Regions from separate parts of the Cedecea selenatireducens genome, predicted to be linked through region 2. Evidence: predicted binding sites of a transcription regulator. Region 2 holds the regulator's gene; each other region holds the start of a gene.

Region 1 (6,681 bases), on a different contig from region 2:
ATATGCTCAGCTTCACCAGTCTCTGATTCATCTGTTGGGTGATACTCGTCCGTGGCCGCAAATAACCGGTAAAGAGACGCTGAGACCGGGGCAGTGGAGTAATGATGTTGGCGCGCTGCGCGAGATCCTTGCCCGCACAGGTATGCTCCAGGATAAAGCCTCGGGTTCTACCACCGTTGCCGATGTCACGGTAAGCCCGTCAGCGATTAACGTTGAAGATATTCCCGCGTCAGCCGGCAAAAAGCAGCAGGCCGCCGCGCGCGGTGTGTACGGCCGCGACCTTGTTGACGGCGTAAAACGCTTCCAGCAGTGGCAAGGGCTAGGCCCGGACGGCGCGATTGGCCAGCTGACGCGCGACTGGCTTAACGTGACGCCCCAGCAGCGTGCGGCGCTGATAGCGTTGAACATTCAGCGCCTGCGGCTGCTGCCGGACAAACTCGATACCGGCATTATGGTGAACATTCCTAACTATTCGCTGGTTTACTACCTTAACGGCAATGAAGCGCTGGCTTCACGCGTTATCGTTGGGCGTCCGGATCGTAAAACCCCGATGATGAGCAGCGCGTTAAATAACGTGGTGGTTAATCCGCCCTGGAACGTGCCGCCGACGCTTGCCCGAAAAGATCTTTTGCCAAAGGTCCGCCAGAACCCAGGCTACCTCGAGCAGCACGGCTATAGCGTGATCCGCGGCTGGAGCAATAACGCTGAGACGATTGACCCGTGGCGCGTTGACTGGTCGACGATTACCGAGAACAACCTGCCGTTCCGCTTCCAGCAAAAACCAGGCACGCAGAACTCGCTTGGGCGCTACAAGTTTAATATGCCAAGTTCAGATGCCATCTATTTGCACGACACGCCTAACCATAACCTCTTCCAGAAGGATGCAAGGGCGCTGAGTTCCGGCTGTGTGCGCGTGAATAAAGCCTCGGAGCTTGCGAACATGTTACTGCAGGATGCCGGGTGGAATGACTCACGTATTTCCAGTACGTTGCAGGAAGGGAATACCAAATACGTGAATATCCGCCATAACATTCCGGTTAATCTCTACTATCTGACGGCGTTTGTCGGGAAAGAGGGGCGAACCGAGTTTCGTACAGATATTTACAATTATGATCTCACCGCGCGATCTGGCGCACAAAACCTCGCAAAAGCAGGGTTATTAATCCGCTAAACGCAACATTTCTAATGAATTAGTGGTCGTAGAAAATGTAAAACCCAGCCGGGCCCGTTGCAGGGCCCGCCGTTGCTGGGTTTTATCGTGCCTTGACTCCCCGGATTCGGGCAGCTATGGTGCGATGGCAGTGCGCAAAAGTGCATATTAAACCATCATTTTATTACCTGTAGACCTGGATATCATGGACAAATTTGACGCTAATCGCCGCAAGCTACTGGCTTTGGGGGGCGTGGCTTTCGGTGCCGCTCTCATGCCTTTGCCGTCGTTTGCCACCCTCTCGACACCACGCCCGCGTATTTTGACTCTCAATAACCTGCATACCGGAGAGTCACTGAAAGCCGAGTTTTTTGATGGCAGAGGCTATATTCAGGATGAATTAGCAAGACTTAATCACTTCTTTCGGGATTACCGGGCGAACAAGATTAAATCGATCGATCCTTCACTGTTTGACCAACTCTATCGCCTGCAGGGGCTGTTGGGTACCAACAAACCGGTGCAGTTGATTTCTGGCTACCGCTCCATCGACACCAATAACGAACTTCGCGCTCACAGCCGCGGCGTAGCGAAAAAAAGCTACCACACCAAAGGCCAGGCGATGGATTTTCATATTGAAGGGGTTTCGTTAAGCAATATTCGCAAAGCGGCATTATCTATGCGCGCAGGTGGTGTAGGATACTACCCCAGCAGCGACTTTGTGCATATTGATACCGGGCCGGTAAGGCACTGGTAAAACAACGGAATCCGGCTTTGTTGCCGGTAATGGAGCAGCATGAACTATCACATTATTCCGGTCACGGCTTTTGCCCAGAACTGTTCTCTTATTTGGTGCGAGGAAACGCAGCAGGCGGCGCTGGTGGATCCCGGCGGCGATGCGGCGCGTATCAAGCAGGAAGTGGCTCAGAAAGGCGTAAAGGTTAGCCAAATTTTGCTGACGCACGGTCATCTCGATCACGTTGGCGCGGCGGCCGAGCTGGCGGCACATTACGGCGCGCCGGTTGTGGGTCCGGAAAAAGAAGATGAGTTCTGGCTGCAGGGCTTGCCGCAGCAAAGCCGAATGTTTGGCCTCGACGAGTGTCAGCCTCTGACGCCGGATCGCTGGTTAAACGAAGGGGAAAGTGTCGCCGTAGGGAATGTGACTTTACAGGTGTTGCATTGTCCGGGGCATACGCCTGGCCATATCGTCTTCTTCGATGAGGCCTCTCGTTTGCTGGTTTCTGGTGATGTCATCTTTAAAGGCGGAGTGGGGCGCAGCGATTTTCCACGTGGTGACCACGCGGCGTTGATTGATTCAATCAAGCGTAAATTGCTGCCGCTGGGGGATGATGTGACCTTTATTCCCGGCCACGGGCCGATGTCTACCCTGGGCTACGAACGTCTGCATAATCCGTTCTTACAGGACGAGCAGCCGGTCTGGTAAATATGTTTTCGAGTAAAAAAAGAGCCGCTTATGCGGCTCTTTTGCTTTTTGCTGGCTGTAGTTTTACAGCACGGCCACGATGGCTTCACACAGCGGCGCCATGTTATCCGGGGTCATGCCCGCCACGTTGACGCGGCCGGATGCCACGGCGTAAACGCCAAACTCTTCGCGCAGGCGCAGCACCTGTTCTTTGGTCAGGCCGCTGAACGAGAACATCCCGTTTTGATTGATGATGAAGCTGAAGTCGCGGTTGGCGCCTTTCTCCTGCAGGGTATTCACAAACAGCTGACGCATACGGTGAATGCGCTGGCGCATGTCGGTCAGCTCTTGTTCCCACATGGTACGCAGCGCGTCATTGCTGAGAATGGTTGCCACGACGGAGGCACCGTGCGCAGGTGGGTTAGAATAGTTGGCGCGAATAACCGATTTCACCTGGCTGAATGAACGGTCAGCGGTGTCGGCATCGGTGGCAACCAGCGTGAAAGCGCCTACGCGTTCGTTGTACAGGCCGAAGTTCTTGGAATAGGAACTCGCCACCAGCAGCTCTTTGTGGCCGGCAGCAAAAATACGCAGGCCTTCCGCATCCTCTTCCAGACCGCGGGCAAAGCCCTGGTAGGCGAAGTCAAACAGCGGCAGCCAGCCTTTGGCCAGTGACATTTCTGCCAGCGTTTTCCACTGTTCGGCGGTAGGATCGATCCCGGTAGGGTTATGGCAGCAGCCGTGGAACAGCACCACGTCACCGGCTTCGGCAGCCTGCAGGCTGGCAACCAGACCATCAAAGTCCAGGCTGTGATTTTCCGCATCATAGTAGGCGTACTCTTTCACTTCCAGACCGGCGGCGTTAAACACGCTTTTGTGGTTAGGCCAGCTTGGGTTGCTTACCCAAACGCGTTTCGCTGAGGTATTTTTTGCCAGGAAGTCAGCGGCCACGCGCAGCGCACCGGTACCGCCTGGGGTTTGCGCGGTACGAGCACGTTTGTCGGCAATCAGGGCATTGCCTTTACCGAACAGCAGCTCTTGCGTGCAGCGGCCAAATTCTGGAATACCATCAATACCCAGATAGTTCTTGGTGGTCTCATTTTCCAGCAGATACAGCTCGGCTTTCTTAACGCTGGTCAGTACCGGCGTTTTACCGGTCTCGTCCTTATAGACCCCGATGCCGAGGTTGATTTTGGTTGGACGATCGTCGGCGCGAAACAGGTCGGCCAGACCAAGAATAGGATCGGCAGGGGCAGCGGTAATGTTCTCAAACATGACGGGTTCCATTAGTGATATCGGGGGAAATCGCTTTCAGGTTAACTGCTGTTTTACGAATTGCCAACCGTTTGCGACAAAAAGAGACGGTTAGCGATAACATCGGGTTTATTCTACTTTTTTGCCATAAAAAAACAGGGCCGAAGCCCTGTTTTTAAACATTTCAGACAAACAAATGGCTGAAATTAGAACTGGTAAACGATACCAACAGCAACGGTGTCGTCTGCACCCACGCCCAGCTTGTTGTTTTTGTCGATCTGGTTGATCTGATAGTCAACATAGGTGGACATGTTTTTGTTGAAGTAGTAAGTCGCGCCGATATCAATGTAGTTGAGGTAATCTTCGCTGCCGATACCTTCAACATTTTTCGCTTTAGATTTGTAGTAAGCGATGGATGGACGCAGACCGAAATCGAACTGGTACTGTGCTACAACGGAGAAGTCCTGAGTTTTGTTCAGGAAGCCATCGGTACCGTTGATGGTCAGACGGGTAGCGTTGCGGCTTTCACCGTACAGCGCGGCCAGGTAGATGTTGTTCGCATCATATTTCAGGCCGGTAGCCCACTGCTCTGCTTTAGCGCCGTGACCGTATGTCAGGGCCTGCTGATCGTTAGTGCGGTCAGCCGCGCCGTAAGCACCTACGATGCCGAAGCCATCAACGGTGTAGCTTGCGGAGCTTGCCCAGCCGTCACCGTTAGAGCGGGTTGCATTGCCAGCACGATCGTTTTTGCCCAGGTACTGAACGCCGAAGTCCAGACCGTCAACCAGGCCGAAGAAACCGCTGTTACGGTAAGTTGCGAGACCACCGTTACGGCCGGAGAAGAAGTTGTCGCTGTTGCCGGTGTCACCGCCAAACTCTGGCAGCATGTCGGTTACGCCGATTGCGTCGTAAACCAGACCGTAGTTACGACCGTAGTCGAAGGAGCCTGCGTCACCGAATTTCAGACCCGCGAAGGCCAGACGGGTTTTGTTCCCTTTCTGAGCGTCAGCACCTTCAGAGTTGTTACCCTGGAAGTTGTATTCCCACTGGCCGTAACCGGTCAGTTGGCTGTTAATTTGAGTTTCGCCTTTGAAGCCAAGACGGGCGTAAGTTTTGTCGCCGTTACCCTGAGCGTTCGCACCGTTATCTTTAGCGAAGTAATGCAGACCTACCGCTTTACCGTACAGGTCTACTTTGTTGCCGTCTTTGTTATAGATTTCTGCAGCGTTTGCTGCACCGGCTACCAGCAGAGCAGGGATTACCACTGCCAGAATATTGCGCTTCATCATTATTTATTACCCTCATTGTGGTTTTTATGGACACCTGCCACTGCCGTCAATAATTCTTTACGGAACTATTGAGGATAGTTTGGTGTCTTTCTGTATCTGTCTGGCATCTTTCCATCCATGAAACCGTTTCGCTAGCCTGAAAGTGCTACAAATGTCTAAACTGAGTTTCAAAAGGAAAATATGTGTAACTAAATGTTAATATCAGGGAACTTTGTGAACCATTTCAAATTTCGCTCTTAATGCAACCCGAATGCGCAATTTCTAATCATATATATATGAATTACTTATGTTTAATCCGCATAAAGCTATTTGGTGAATGTTTCTTGTTCACAATTGTTCATTTTTTGACTTGTTTTTAGATGGCTGGATGGCTGTGTGAAAAATGTACAAATGTGCTATGCCCATCACTATTTGAAAGCGCGAGCAAACTTAAGCGCAATTTTTGTTAAAGAATGTGAGGCAGAAATAGTTGGTAACGGGGTTGTCGGGAAAGAGGGTTGAAATTGACGTTTGTTTAACGAGCGTTGAAGAAAATAGACCTTTTATGCTGAAACGTAAAAAAGGCCAGCGGAAGCTGGCCTTTTGGTTTTCTCTGGCTTAGAAGCTGGCGTTACGCGGCGTACGTGGGAACGGAATCACATCGCGCACGTTCTGAACGCCGGTGACATAGGCGATCAGTCGCTCAAAGCCCAGGCCAAAACCTGAATGCGGTACGGTGCCGTAGCGACGCAGGTCGCGGTACCACCAGTAATCTTCTTTATTCAGGCCCATTTCAGCCATGCGCGCGTCCAGCACATCCAGGCGCTCTTCACGCTGGGAGCCACCGATGATTTCGCCGATGCCCGGGGCCAGAACGTCCATAGCGGCAACGGTTTTACCGTCTTCGTTAAGGCGCATATAGAAAGCTTTAATGTCTTTCGGGTAGTTTTTCACCACCACCGGTGCCTTGAAGTGCTGCTCGGCCAGGTAACGTTCGTGCTCGGATGAAAGATCGACCCCCCAGTAAACCGGGTTTTCGAACTTGTGGCCGCAGTTCAGCAGGATTTCAACCGCGTCGGTGTAGTCCACCTGGGCGAAGTCTGCGGAGATGAAGCGTTCCAGACGCTCAATCGCTTCTTTGTCGACGCGTTCAGCAAAGAACTTCATGTCGTCCATGCGTTCATCCAGTACGGCCTTAAAGACGTACTTCAGCATCGCTTCTGCCAGCCCGGCCACATCGTCCAGGTCGGCAAAGGCCACTTCTGGCTCCAGCATCCAGAACTCGGCCAGGTGGCGGCTGGTGTTGGAGTTTTCTGCGCGGAAGGTTGGCCCGAAGGTATAAACCTTGGACAGCGCGCTCGCGTACGTTTCGCCGTTCAGCTGGCCGGAAACGGTCAGGAAGGCTTCTTTACCGAAGAAGTCTTTGTCGAAGTCGACTTTGCCTTCCGGAGTGCGAGGCAGGTTTTCCAGATCCAGCGTTGAGACGCGGAACATCTCGCCGGCACCTTCGGTATCCGAAGCGGTGATCAGCGGGGTGGATACCCAGAAATAACCATTTTCGTGGAAGAAGCGGTGCAGCGCCTGAGCCA
Region 2 (6,681 bases):
GGAAAATGTACTTATTAATCCACGGATCGACGTTGTTGTCGGTCTTTTTAGAACCTATCGTGTGCAGCAGGAAAATACCGTCTGGTTTGAGATTGCGGTCGGCAACCTCAAAGTAGGTGGCATAATTTTTTGGCCCAACGTGCTCAAACATCCCGACGGAGACAATGCGGTCAAATTGCTCATTCAGGTCGCGGTAATCCTGCAGAAGGATGGTCACATCCAGGCCTTTGCAGCGCGCCTGCGCCATTTTTTGTTGTTCCGCAGAGATGGTGACGCCGAAGACTGAAACGTCGTAGTTTCGTGCGGCATACTCGGCAAGACCGCCCCAACCGCAGCCGATGTCCAGCAGCTTCATGCCGGGTTTAAGCTGAAGTTTTTCGCAGATCATTTTGAGCTTGGCGTCCTGCGCTTCGCTGAGATTGGTAGCTTCTTTCCAGTAGCCGCAGGAATACTGCATGTGCTTGTCGAGCATTCGGTTGAACAGGTCGTTGCCGAGATCGTAATGTTCTTTGCCGACTATCCAGGCGCGTTTCTTCGACTGCAGGTTAACCAGCCTTGCCGCCGCGATACGCAGGGTATCTTTGAAATGATGGGGCAGTTGATTTTCCAGCCCGGCGCGCAGGACTTTGGTGAAAAAGATATCCAGCCGTTCGCATTCCCACCAGCCGTCCATATAGCTTTCGCCAAGGCCGAGGGAACCTTCCTGCAGAACGCGTTTAAAAAAATCCGGGTTTTTAACCTGAATATCGAAAGGGTTTGAGCCGTTGAGCGTAATACCTGCCCGACTCAGCATTTCATTTGCGATACGATACCATTCGTTATCTCGTACGCTCACTTCTTCTATACACGATGAACTCATAGCTTCTCCATCACCTTGTTGTGATCAGAACCTTAAAACAGCGTAGACGCTATTCACGGCTTGTGAGAACTCTCACGGAAAAATCCGCGTGCCTGATATCCGACGTAGAACAGAGAAAGGAAGGATTCTCCCTTACTGAAAGGCCATCCATGGAAAAACGGAAGCGCTCCGGCTTCCGCAAAAATAAAATTGATAAGGCTTATAGCAGAACCGCCATTACTATAAGCCCGTTTTATTGAGGGTTCAACGGAATATTGTTAGCAAGCTAATCACACAATATTCACATTATCGCTGCTGTTACTGTGCGTTAGAAAACTCACGGCGAGTCTCGCTTTCAGCCTCACGACCGGCCGTTTTCTGCAGGGCATACCCCAGCGCGGCAAGCAGGATAGTCGCCAGCATCACGCTGGTGGTGGTGATAAGCGGGGTCGTCACCAGCCAGGAAACCATCAGGCTTGCGAGGAAGCAAAGCCCAAGCTGAAGGGTGTTTTGCAGCGCTGCTGCTTTCCCGGTTGCCTGCGGGAACGGCAGCAGCGCAGAGGCGACAACGATCGGGTAGATGGCACCGTTTGCCGCAGCCATGATGCAGAACGGGATCAGCAACAGCGTCAGGTCAGCATAGCCGCTGACCGCCACGCCCCACGTCGCCACAACGCTCAGGGCATAAAGCGCTAGCAGCCACGGCAGCAGTTGCTTGCCGTTCCATTTTTGCAGCGCGCTGCGGCAGCCATAGCCGCCCACCAGGAAAGCGACCGTCTGCGGCATATAGCTCAGGCCAATCGCTGCCGGGCCGTAGCCCATCTCATTCAGGATAAACGGCGAGCCGGTCAGCCAGGCGAAGAAGCTGGCGGAGCAGGCGGCGTAAATCAGCACGTTACCGCCGTAAATACGAGAGCGTAATAAAGAGAAGAAGCTGACCTTGTTGTCTGCGGTTTGCTCGTGGTGCTGAGTACGAGGCTTGAGGCGTAGCGTAGGGATCATCAGCAGCAAAGCGATGGCAAACAGTACGGCAAAAATGGCCTGCCATTCAAAATGGTTCAGCAGCCAGCTTCCCAGCAGCGGTGCCAGCGCCGGAGAAAGCCCTACCAGCGGCATAATCGTGGCAAAGATACGGCCTGCACGGTTGGCCGGGTAATAGTCGGTTACCAGCGCCTGCCAGCTGACCGCGGCGGAACAAACGCCCACGGCCTGGATAAAACGCAGGACCAGAAGCGACGTTGCATCCCGCACCCAAAGCATCCCGATGCAGCCGACGGCAAACATCGCCAGGCCAATCAGCAGCACGGGTTTACGCCCGAAACGATCGGAAAGCGGCCCCCAGACAAGCTGGGCAAAGGCAAAGCCCGCCAGGAACAGGCTCAGGCTGGCGCTCACCGCCGAGGCGTTAGTCCCCAGGTCTTGCTGAATGGCCGCAAAGGCGGGCAGGTACATGTCTGTGGCGAGAAAGCCGAGTACGCTCAGGCCAGCCAGCCAGATAAGAAATCCCTTTGATGGTTGCATATTTCACTCTTGATTTTGATAGCAGGTTAACGGGGCAGGAGTCTACGGAGTGCAAAACCGCTTGTGAAACGCTAATATTTGCGCGTTGCATTCAAATTTTTTGCAGGCAAAAAACATGTGGTCTGAATATTCTCTCGAAGTCGTGGATGCCGTAGCGCGCAACGGCAGTTTCAGCGGGGCAGCGCAGGAGTTGCATCGTGTGCCTTCTGCCATCAGCTATACCGTGCGCCAACTTGAAGAGTGGCTGGCCGTACCGCTGTTTGAACGACGTCATCGGGACGTTGAGCTGACCGCCGCTGGGGCTTTCTTTCTTAAAGAAGGGCGTTCTGTTATCAAAAAAATGATGGCAACGCGCCAGCAGTGCCAGCAGATAGCCAACGGCTGGCGCGGGCATCTCTCCATCGCGGTAGATAATATCGTGAAGCCGGAGCGTACTCGCCAACTGGTGCTCGATTTTTATCGCCATTTCCCGGACATCGAGCTGAGGGTGTTTCAGGAGGTTTTCAACGGCGTGTGGGATGCGCTGGCGGACGGGCGCGTTGAGGCGGCGATAGGCGCAACGCAGGCGATCCCCGTCGGAGGGCGCTACGCGTTTCGGGACATGGGCGCACTGAGCTGGCGCTGCGTGGTGGCGGCAGACCATCCGCTTGCGCAACACGAGGAGATCATCCTTGATGATGAAATTCGGCCCTGGCCGTCGCTGGTGCTGGAGGACACGTCCCGCTCGTTGCCCAAGCGCATTACCTGGCTTCTGGACAACCAGCGCCGCGTGGTGGTGCCGGACTGGGCGTCGGGCGCCGATTGCCTGACGGCAGGATTATGCATTGGCATGGTGCCCACGCACATTGCGAAACCGTGGCTCGAACGTGGCGACTGGAAAGAGTTGAGGCTGGAGAACCCGTTCCCGGATGCGGCCTGTTGCCTGACGTGGCGGCAGGATGACGCCTCGCCTGCGTTGAGCTGGCTGCTGGACTATTTAGGGGACAGTGAGACGATGAATCAGGAATGGCTCCAGGAGCCGGGGAACGAATCCCGGGCTCCTGAAGAGGCTTAGCGGCGGTAATCGCGGAACGGGCCGTCGGCCACCGAGCGGCGTTCGATGAGGCGCGGATGGACTTCTATGGTCTGCGACTCTTCCCGTTTGTTGATAATGCGGTCGAGCAGCATGTTAAAGGCCGTTTCACCGAGGCGTTCTTTTGGCTGATGGATTGTGGTCAGCGCCGGAGAGAAATAGCGGGCGTTGCGCACGTTATCGTAGCCGATAATCGAGATATCCTGCGGCACGCGCAGCCCCATCTCATCCGCTGCGCAAATCGCACCCATTGCCATAATATCGCCGCCGCAGAAGACCGCAGTAGGACGATGCGGTTGATTAAGCAGCTGCTGCATGGCGCGATAGCCAGATTCCGGCTCGAAGTCGCCCTGAACCACCCAATTTTCCGGCACTTTGATATTGGCTTCTTCAAGCGCTTTCAGGAAGCCAGCGTGACGACCACCGCCGGTGTTACGCTCCAGCTGGCCCGGGATCGCACCGATGTCGCGGTGTCCGCGCTCAATCAGGTAACGGCCTGCGAGATAACCGCCGTGGAAGGCGTTATCGACCACGGAGTCGGTAAAATCGGCGCGGGCTTCGCCCCAGTCCATCACCACCATAGGAATATGACGGTACTCTTCCAGCGTAGAGAGCAGGGTCTGTGGATATTCGGAGCACATGACCAGCAGGCCATCGACGCGTTTTTGCGCCATCATCGACAGGTAGGCTTGCTGCTTCTCAAAGTTGTTGTGCGCGTTGCCGAGGATCAGGGTGTAGCCTTTGGCGAAGCAGCTGTTCTCAACCGACTCGATAATTTCAGCAAAATAGGGCGCTTCGCTGGAGGTAGCGAGCAGGCCAATCGATTTGGTGTGGTTGACCTTCAGGCTGCGCGCCACGGCGCTCGGCGAATAGTGCAGCTCTTTGATAGCTGCCCAGACGGCGTTGCGCGTCTCTTCCGCCACAAAACGGGTCTTGTTAATGACATGTGACACAGTGGTAGTGGAAACGTTTGCGCGCTTCGCTACGTCCTTAATGGTTGCCATTAGATGTCACTCCAGACCATATCGTAAACTCCTGATAACTCATGTGTTAAACGTTTGCCTTCGCTAACTCCTGGGGCAACACGTTGGTTGCAGGCCTGTCGGGGATGCGACATACAGCGGGAGGAGGGCGTTGCCGGGCGATACGCGGTAAATTAGCGAAGGATTTTGGCTTATCCCGGGGCAAAGTGGAAGAGGGAAAACCGATATCTGTGCAAAACCAGCAGGATTTTTATCGTTAATTGTGGGAAAATCATCCCACTTACGCTTTGTAGGGAAATAAAAGGAGCTTACGATGAGTACCGATCTGAAGTTTTCCGTAGTGACTACGGTTATCGTACTGAGTCTGATTGTTGCCGGGGCGTTAACCGCCGTACTGCACTGATTTAATAAGGGCCGCAAAAAGCGGCCCTTAATACAGGTCAAACATCACTGAAAATCAGCCTGCCAGGTTTTGCGCAACAAAGTTCCAGTTAACCAGCGCCCAGAAGTGGTCCAGATAAACCGGGCGCGCGTTGCGGTAGTCGATGTAGTAAGCGTGTTCCCAGACGTCCACTGTCAACAGCGGTTTTGCCCCGGTTGTGAGCGGAGTTCCTGCGTTAGAAGTCGAGACGATAGCCAGGCTGCCGTCGCTGTTCTTCACAAGCCAGGTCCAGCCGGAGCCGAAGTTTTTGATGGCCGCTTCGGTGAACTGTTTTTTAAATGCTTCCACGCTGCCAAACGCGTTATTGATGGCGGCCAACACTTCTCCGCCAGGTTCTCCCCCGGCGTTTGGTGCCAGGCAGTGCCAGTAGAACGTATGGTTCCAGACCTGAGCGGCATTATTGAAAATACCGCCGTCAGACTCTTGCACGATCTCTTCCAGCGATTTCCCTTCAAACGGGCTGCCTTTGACGAGGTTGTTCAGGTTAGTGACGTAGGTCTGATGATGCTTGCCGTAATGGTACTCGAGGGTTTCGGCTGAGATATGCGGGGCCAGCGCATCTTTGGCATAGGGCAGGGCGGGTAGTTCGAACGACATTGCTTCACTCCTTGTTATTTTGCTTCACAATATAACTACATTTTGTGTGGATATAAGGTTAACAAATTACGGGAGTGCGAAAAAGCGAAATGAAACAGCCCGTTGTCGGGCTGTTAACGTTTTAATCAGTCTGATTGCCCCGAAAGGGAGCGGATAAGATTAACGAATGGTTTTTGGCGTCATGACCCGGCGGGCACCCACATAATGGCGCTGCCAGTAATCTTCGCTCAAAGAAGTAATTTGGATATCGCGGCCGCTGCGAGGAGACTGAATAAATTTACCGTTGCCGACGTAAACGCCAACGTGGTCAGCCGTGCCGCGGCCCTGAGTACGGAAGAAGACCAGGTCGCCGCTTTCCAGTTCGCCGCGGTCAACGGAAGAGGCATCACGCAGGTGATACATTTCGTTGGCGGTGCGTGGAATACGGATGTTCACCAAATCTTTATAAGCGTAATAAATTAGCCCGCTGCAGTCGAAGCCCGTGCGGGGAGAAGTGCCACCCCAGCGGTATGGTTTGCCAATTTGCCCCATCAGCTTGTTCATGGCCGTTTTTTGCGCTTTCTGCACTCTGACCTTATGCGCCTGAGCGATGGTCAGATTCTTTTCAGACTTCACCTTCACGCACTGCTTTTTATGCCCTTTACGATGGGTGCATTTTTCAGTGTAGGCAAGGGTGGCTGCGGCTGGCTGTACGGCTATTTTCTTAGAGGTTTTTTTGCTGCTGGTTTTAGCGAGGGTGGTGCTTTTGCCTGAGGCGCTGCGTTTTGCAACTTTGGCTTTTACCGGTGATGCGTCTTTTTTACCGGACTTCTTTGTGGAGGCTGTGCTGCTTTTTTGTTTTGCCTTTGTTTTCTCTTTGCCCTTGTTGCTTTTACCGGAAGTTGTTTTCGCCGTGTGGCTTTTCTGTGCAACAGGGTGGCGGACGTGCTCGGACGCCTGCGTCAAAGGTGTATAGGGCAAAGCAAATAGCAGAGCACATAGCGTGATAGAGATTTTATTTATCCGCGCCACTCGTCAATCCCCTGATAAATGAAGGCAAGATGCTAACCATCATGCCTGCGTATGATTTTTGCGAAACCCGACGATTCTAATGCATAAAAGCCGATAATGTTAATAGGCAAATACTATTTAACGGTCAAAAGTGGAAGCTATAGCTAGAAAATTAATCATTACCGGGCGTTATCGGCTGTTTTATTGATCGCGGATGAGGCAAATTGCTCATTTTCGA
Region 3 (6,681 bases), on a different contig from region 2:
TTCTTCCTGTGGTTCCCGTCAGGTCTGGTGCTGTACTATATCGTCAGCAACCTGGTGACCATCCTTCAGCAGCAGCTGATTTATCGCGGTCTGGAAAAGCGTGGCCTGCATAGCCGCGACAAGAAAAAGACCTGATAAGATTTAGCTTACAGCTTACGAAAGGCGGTCTATTGACCGCCTTTTTCTTTTTGATTCAAGGTCTGAGATAAACGATGAGCAATCATGACACGATTATTGCCCAGGCTACTCCGCCGGGGCGCGGTGGCGTAGGGATTCTGCGTATTTCCGGCCGCCAGGCGCGTGAGGTCGCAGAAGCTGTCCTCGGCAAACTGCCGAAACCGCGCTACGCGGACTACCTTCCTTTCCGCGACGCCGACGGCAGCGCGCTGGATCAGGGTATTGCGCTGTGGTTCCCTGGCCCGAACTCCTTCACCGGCGAGGACGTGCTTGAGCTGCAGGGGCACGGCGGCCCGGTTATCCTCGACCTGCTGTTAAAACGCATCCTGACGCTGCCTGGCCTGCGTATCGCCAGGCCCGGTGAGTTTTCTGAACGCGCGTTTCTGAACGATAAGCTCGACCTGGCACAGGCAGAAGCGATTGCCGACCTGATCGACGCCAGCTCTGAGCAGGCCGCCCGCTCGGCGCTCAACTCGCTTCAGGGCGCTTTCTCCGCACGGATTAACCATCTGGTGGAAGCGCTGACTCACCTGCGCATCTACGTGGAAGCGGCTATCGACTTCCCGGACGAAGAGATCGACTTCCTCTCTGACGGTAAAATCGAAGCCCAGCTGCATCGGGTCATTGGCGACCTCGATGCGGTGCGCGCCGAAGCTCGTCAGGGCAGCCTGCTGCGCGAAGGCATGAAGGTGGTTATCGCCGGGCGTCCTAACGCTGGCAAATCCAGCCTGCTGAACGCGCTGGCCGGGCGCGAGGCCGCTATCGTTACCGACATAGCCGGCACCACGCGTGACGTGCTGCGCGAGCATATCCATATCGACGGCATGCCGCTGCATATCATCGATACCGCAGGCCTGCGCGAAGCCAGCGACGAAGTCGAACGCATCGGGATTGAACGTGCCTGGCAAGAGATTGAGCAGGCGGATCGCGTGCTGTTTATGGTCGACGGCACCACCACCGACGCCGTTGACCCGGCCGCCATCTGGCCAGATTTTATCGCTCGTCTGCCGGAGCGTTTGCCGATTACCGTGGTGCGCAATAAAGCTGACGTGACCGGCGAGACGCTTGGCCTGAGCGAAGTAAATGGTCACTCACTTGTTCGGCTTTCCGCCCGTACCGGGGAAGGTGTGGACGTGCTGCGCGCGCATCTGAAAGAGAGCATGGGCTTTGAAACCAACATGGAAGGTGGCTTCCTCGCCCGTCGCCGTCATCTGCAGGCGCTGGAGCAAGCCGCTGAACACCTGCAGCAGGGTAAAGCCCAGCTGCTGGGTGCCTGGGCCGGTGAACTGCTGGCTGAAGAGCTGCGCCTGGCCCAGCAGAACTTAAGTGAAATTACCGGTGAATTCAGCTCTGACGATCTGTTAGGGCGCATCTTCTCGAGCTTCTGTATCGGGAAATAACACTTCTCGGCCGCCCCGCGTCACACTTCAGAATGCGGGGCGTTTTCCTCAATTTCAAAATACTTCATCATTTCAATAGCCTGTCTTTTGAGCAATATTTTTAAGTGTTTCACTGACGCAAACCACTAAGAATTCTCCCAGGATTGAATATATAATATATTGCTCAAAAAATAGGTCACTCTATTGAAGAGCGTCAATGACAACGCCCTAAACCTGAGATTACTATTCGATGCCTGACGACGTTCAGGATCGGAAGCGGAGCGCTGTTTCAGCCACCCGAAACGGCATGACATCGACTGACCATTATCAAGGAGCGACAAATGGCGACGCATTTTGCAAGATGGGCTCTGAACCCTCCCAACCTCACTTCACCCCGACTGAACGACGATACCCTTAACGCAGCCAGCCTGATGCCGGAACACCGCCGCACGCGCTATCTCGCGTCACGGACGCTGGTCGCCGAGATGATGTTTATGCTGTACGGCACCCAACGCCTGCCGCAAATTATCACCTCCACCGCCGGACGCCCGCGCTTTGCCGACGCCGAGCTGCCGGATTTCAGCCTCGCCTATGCCGGTAACATGGTGGGTGTGCTGCTGGCCACCGAAGGACGCTGCGGTCTGGACATGGAGCTTCGCCGCAGCTTTCAGGCTCCGTCCCCTGTGGTGCCGCCGTCTCAGTCAAGCAGTAGCGAAATCACCTGGATCAACAATCAAAACGATCCCAACGAAGCCCGCACCCAGCTGCATACCCTGCGCCGTAGCGTCCTGAAGCTTACCGACAACCCCCAGACCAGCCTGAACACGCTACAATTATTGCCGGGCTCTGGTCGTCTGCGCGTCACAAACGAGCCGCATATTGAGGCTATCAGCGACGCTGAAGATATCCTTATCTGGGGCTGTGCCGTAGCACCGGGCGTTGAACGTCTGAAGCTGTGGGAGTTTGACGGGCAGCAGGGCTGGAACGCCCTGCCGGACGCAGAAGCACGCAGCCGCAGCGCTCAGGCGCGCATCATTCGCCTGACGGGTATATCATCAGAGGCAGCTACGCCGCATAACACATTTTCCCGAACGTCCTGACGCATAAAGGAGTACCAATGTCTGATTCGTTGAAGATAGTGACTTTACTGGGGAGCCTGCGTAAGGGTTCATTTAACGCAATGGTCGCCCGCACGCTGCCGAACATTGCCCCGGCAGGTATGCAGATAGATGCCCTGCCGTCCATCGGTGACATTCCGCTGTACGATGCCGACATTCAGCAGGAAGAAGGTTTCCCTCAGAGCGTAGAAGCCATTGCCGGGCAGATTCGCCAGGCGGACGGCGTGGTGATTGTCACGCCGGAATACAACTATTCGGTGCCGGGCGGCCTGAAAAACGCCATTGACTGGCTCTCCCGCCTGCCTGAGCAGCCGCTGGCCGGCAAGCCTGTGCTGATTCAAACCAGCTCCATGGGCGCCATCGGCGGCGCACGCTGCCAGTATCACCTGCGCCAAATCCTCGTCTTCCTCGACGCGATGGTGATGAACAAGCCGGAGTTTATGGGCGGCGTTATCCAGAACAAAGTTGACCCACAGAGCGGCGAAGTGGTCGATCAAAGCACGCTTGACCATCTGACCGGGCAGCTCACCGCCTTTGGCGATTATATCAAGCGCGTGAAAGCCTGATTCCGGGCCAAAAAAAACGCCAGTCGCATGACTGGCGTTTTTATTTCTGCTGTCGCTTTAATCAACAAACACGATTTTCAGCACAAACAGCAGCGCGACGATGACGACGCACGGACTCAGCTCGCGCCAGCGGCCGGTACCCAGCTTCATGACGCAGTAGGAAATAAAGCCGAGAGCGATACCTTCGGTAATCGAGAAGCTGAACGGCATCATCACGGCGGTAACAAACGCCGGAACGGCTTCGGTCAGGTCATCCCACTTCACACGGGCCAGGCTTGAGGTCATCAGGACGCCAACATAAATCAGCGCACCAGCGGCCGCGTATGCCGGCACCATGCCCGCCAGCGGTGACAGGAAGATAACCAGCAGGAACAGCAGGCCAACCACGATAGCGGTCAGCCCGGTGCGGCCACCGACGGAAACGCCGGAAGAGCTTTCGATGTAGGCGGTAACCGAAGAGGTGCCAAAGAAAGAGCCGGTCACGGATGAGATACTGTCCACGAACAGCGCCTGCTTCATGCGCGGGAATTTGCCCTTCGCATCGGTTAGCCCAGCTTTATCCGTCACGCCAATCAGGGTGCCGGAGGAGTCAAACAGGTTGACCAGCATGAAGGAGAAGATAACGCCCGCCAGGCCCAGATTCAGGGAGCCTGCCAGATCAACCTGCCCCACAACGCTGCTCACGCTGGGTGGCGCAGAAACGATGCCGTGATACTGCACGTCGCCCAGCAGCCAGCCCAGCAGCGTGGTCACCACGATGGAGACCAGCACGGCCGCGTGGATGTTACGGGAAGCAAGAATCGCGATGATAAAGAAGCCCAGCGCGCCAAGCAGCACGCTGTGGGAAGTCAGGTTCCCGATGCTGACCAGCGTCTCTTTATTGGCCACGATGATCCCGGCGTTTTTCAGCCCCATCATGCCGATAAACAGGCCGATACCGCTGGTGATGCCTACGCGCAGGCCAAGCGGAATATTCGCAATCATCCAGTAGCGAACGCGGAAGATGGTCAGCAACAGCAGGCCAACGGCGCCCCAGAAAATCGCGCCCATCCCGACTTGCCAGGAAATTCCCATCGCACCGACCACCACGAACGCGAAGAAAGCGTTCAGGCCCATTGCCGGTGCCAGCGCAACGGGCAGGTTGGCGAAAATGCCCATCAGGATGCTGCCAAAGGCCGCAATCAGGCAGGTGGTGACGAATACCGCCTGAGTATCCATGCCGGCCGCGCCGAGGATCTGTGGGTTAACAAAAACGATATACACCATCGTCAGGAAGGTAGTGAACCCGGCGATCACCTCGGTGCGGGCGTTAGTACCGTGTTCGCGTAATTTGAACGCGCGTTCGAGCAGCCCCGGGGTTGTTTCCGGAGTGGACTGTGGTTGGCTCATTATCGGTTTCCGAACTAAAAGAGGAAAAAATACGCCGCTATCCTATACCAAAAATGGCAGGGGATAACGGAAATCATCCACTTTTTTCGCTGAAATTACCGCCACGGGATCGATTGCGTTGCGCAAAAAGCATAGAGTAAACGTTAAACCAGAGAGAAAGGAAATGGCATGTCCCGGATAGAAGCGGTGTTTTTTGACTGCGATGGAACGCTGGTCGACAGCGAGGTCATCTGCTCCAAAGCCTACGTGCATATGTTTGCGCAATACGGCATTCAGCTTGCGCTCGAAGATGTCTTCAAGACCTTTAAAGGCGTCAAACTCTACGAAATTATCGACACAATCAACGCCGAGTACGGCACCAGCCTGCCGAAGCCAGAACTTGAGGCGATTTACCGAGCCGAAGTCGCCCGTCTGTTCGACAGCGAGCTTCAGGAAATCGCCGGGGCGAACACCCTGCTGGCGCAAATCAAAAAGCCGATGTGCGTGGTGTCCAACGGCCCGGTCAGCAAGATGCAGCATTCTCTCGGCAAAACCGGGATGCTCGCCTACTTCCCGGAGACGCTGTACAGCGGCTACGACATTCAGCGCTGGAAGCCAGACCCGGCTCTGATGTTCCACGCGGCAGAACAGATGAAGGTTGGGGTGGAGCACTGCATTCTGGTGGATGATTCTATGGCTGGTGCGCAATCGGGCATTGCGGCGGGAATGGAGGTGTTTTATTTCTGTGCCGATCCGCATAACAAACCGATCGATCATCCAAAGGTGACGACGTTTACCGATTTGGCCGAGTTACCGGGCTTGTGGAAAGCACGCGGTTGGGTGATTACGGCGTAGGTTTTTTTAATCCCCTCTCCCTTTTAGGGAGAGGGTTAGGGTGAGGGTCACCTGCCGGGAACGGTCAAAAAACTAAAGGAACATCCCGCCGGACACTTCAATCCGCTGCGCATTCATCCAGCCGGTCTCATCGCTGAGGATCGCCGCAATCGCATCGCCGATATCATCCGGCTGCCCTACTCGCCCCAGCGCGGTTTGTGCGGCGATAGCTTTCGACACATGCTCGTTATCCCGCACGATACCGCCGCTAAAATCGGTGGCAATAGCGCCCGGCGCGATGATATTCACCGCAATCCCGCGTGAGCCCAGCTCTTTGGCCTGATACTTAGTCAGCACTTCCATCGCCCCTTTCATCGTAGCGTAGGCGGCTTTACCCGGCAGCGAGAAACGGGTCAGGCCGGTGGACACATTCAGAATGCGCCCGCCGTCTTTAATCAGCGGCAGAAGGCGCTGGGTCAGGAAAAAAGGCCCTTTCAAATGGATGTTCATTATTTCATCGAACTGCGCTTCGCTGGTCTCGGCAAACGACGCTTCAAGACCGATCCCCGCATTGTTCAATAAATAATCAAACGTATCTCGCTGCCAGACGTTATTCAGCGTCTCTATCACCTGCTCAACGAACTCCGCAAAGGTAGAGGAATCGCCGACATTCAGCTGTATTGCTGCGGCTTTTACGCCTTTTTGCTCAATTTCACGCACAACATCTTCGGCTTCCTGCTGCTTACTGTTGTAAGTCAGAAGAATACCGATTCCTCTTGCAGCCAGCTTCAGCGCTGCGTTTTTACCTAATCCACGGCTGCCGCCGGTCACTAAAGCGATACGTTGATTCATGATAAACCTCTTATTTGGCTGTCAGGTCATTGAGGTACAGCTTATTAGCTGATACAAAATCAATAAATACGGCCAGATGCGCCTCACTGTTTCAATTCAAACAACAATGCGGTGATAAGATGGATAAAATACATGCAATGCAGCTTTTCGTGAGAGTCGCCGAGCTGGAGAGTTTTACCCGCGCCGCAGACACCCTTGGGCTGCCGAAGGGCAGCGTTTCGCGCCAGGTTCAGGCGCTGGAAACCTCGCTCGGAACACGCCTGCTGCACCGCACCACGCGCCGGGTTCAGCTCACCCAGGACGGCATGGTTTATTACGAACGCTGCCGGGACCTGCTAACCAATCTCGACGAGCTGGATGGCCTGTTCCAGCACGATCCTGCCAGCG

What was found. Region 2 encodes PurR, which represses purine synthesis genes. Its sites were predicted from a motif close to CANGCAAACGTTTGCNTG; they were not measured.
Region 1: ACE38U_RS11710 (amino acid aminotransferase) is a predicted target of PurR. The motif match lies at 3,906-3,923, and genes of this name have one in related genera.
Region 3: ACE38U_RS16260 (NCS2 family permease) is a predicted target of PurR. The motif match lies at 4,732-4,749, and genes of this name have one in related genera.

The regions. Positions count from the first base shown of each region.
Region 1 is NZ_JBHIKW010000006.1:76,464-83,144, forward strand. Features, by position in the region: gene ldtD (L,D-transpeptidase LdtD) at 1-1,171, shown strand, start outside; gene mepK (peptidoglycan L,D-endopeptidase MepK) at 1,356-1,904, shown strand; gene ACE38U_RS11705 (MBL fold metallo-hydrolase) at 1,944-2,591, shown strand; gene ACE38U_RS11710 (amino acid aminotransferase) at 2,655-3,845, opposite strand; gene ompF (porin OmpF) at 4,031-5,113, opposite strand; gene asnS (asparagine--tRNA ligase) at 5,711-6,681, opposite strand, start outside.
Region 2 is NZ_JBHIKW010000011.1:125,393-132,073, forward strand. Features, by position in the region: gene cfa (cyclopropane fatty acyl phospholipid synthase) at 1-859, opposite strand, end outside; gene punC (purine nucleoside transporter PunC) at 1,157-2,359, opposite strand; gene punR (DNA-binding transcriptional activator PunR) at 2,475-3,413, shown strand; gene purR (HTH-type transcriptional repressor PurR) at 3,410-4,435, opposite strand; gene cydH (cytochrome bd-I oxidase subunit CydH) at 4,728-4,817, shown strand; gene sodB (superoxide dismutase [Fe]) at 4,872-5,453, opposite strand; gene ACE38U_RS17610 (C40 family peptidase) at 5,613-6,464, opposite strand.
Region 3 is NZ_JBHIKW010000010.1:4,235-10,915, reverse strand. Features, by position in the region: gene yidC (membrane protein insertase YidC) at 1-135, shown strand, start outside; gene mnmE (tRNA uridine-5-carboxymethylaminomethyl(34) synthesis GTPase MnmE) at 213-1,577, shown strand; gene ACE38U_RS16270 (4'-phosphopantetheinyl transferase family protein) at 1,898-2,656, shown strand; gene ACE38U_RS16265 (NADPH-dependent FMN reductase) at 2,674-3,240, shown strand; gene ACE38U_RS16260 (NCS2 family permease) at 3,298-4,629, opposite strand; gene yieH (6-phosphogluconate phosphatase) at 4,798-5,463, shown strand; gene ACE38U_RS16250 (SDR family NAD(P)-dependent oxidoreductase) at 5,536-6,294, opposite strand; gene ACE38U_RS16245 (LysR family transcriptional regulator) at 6,414-6,681, shown strand, end outside.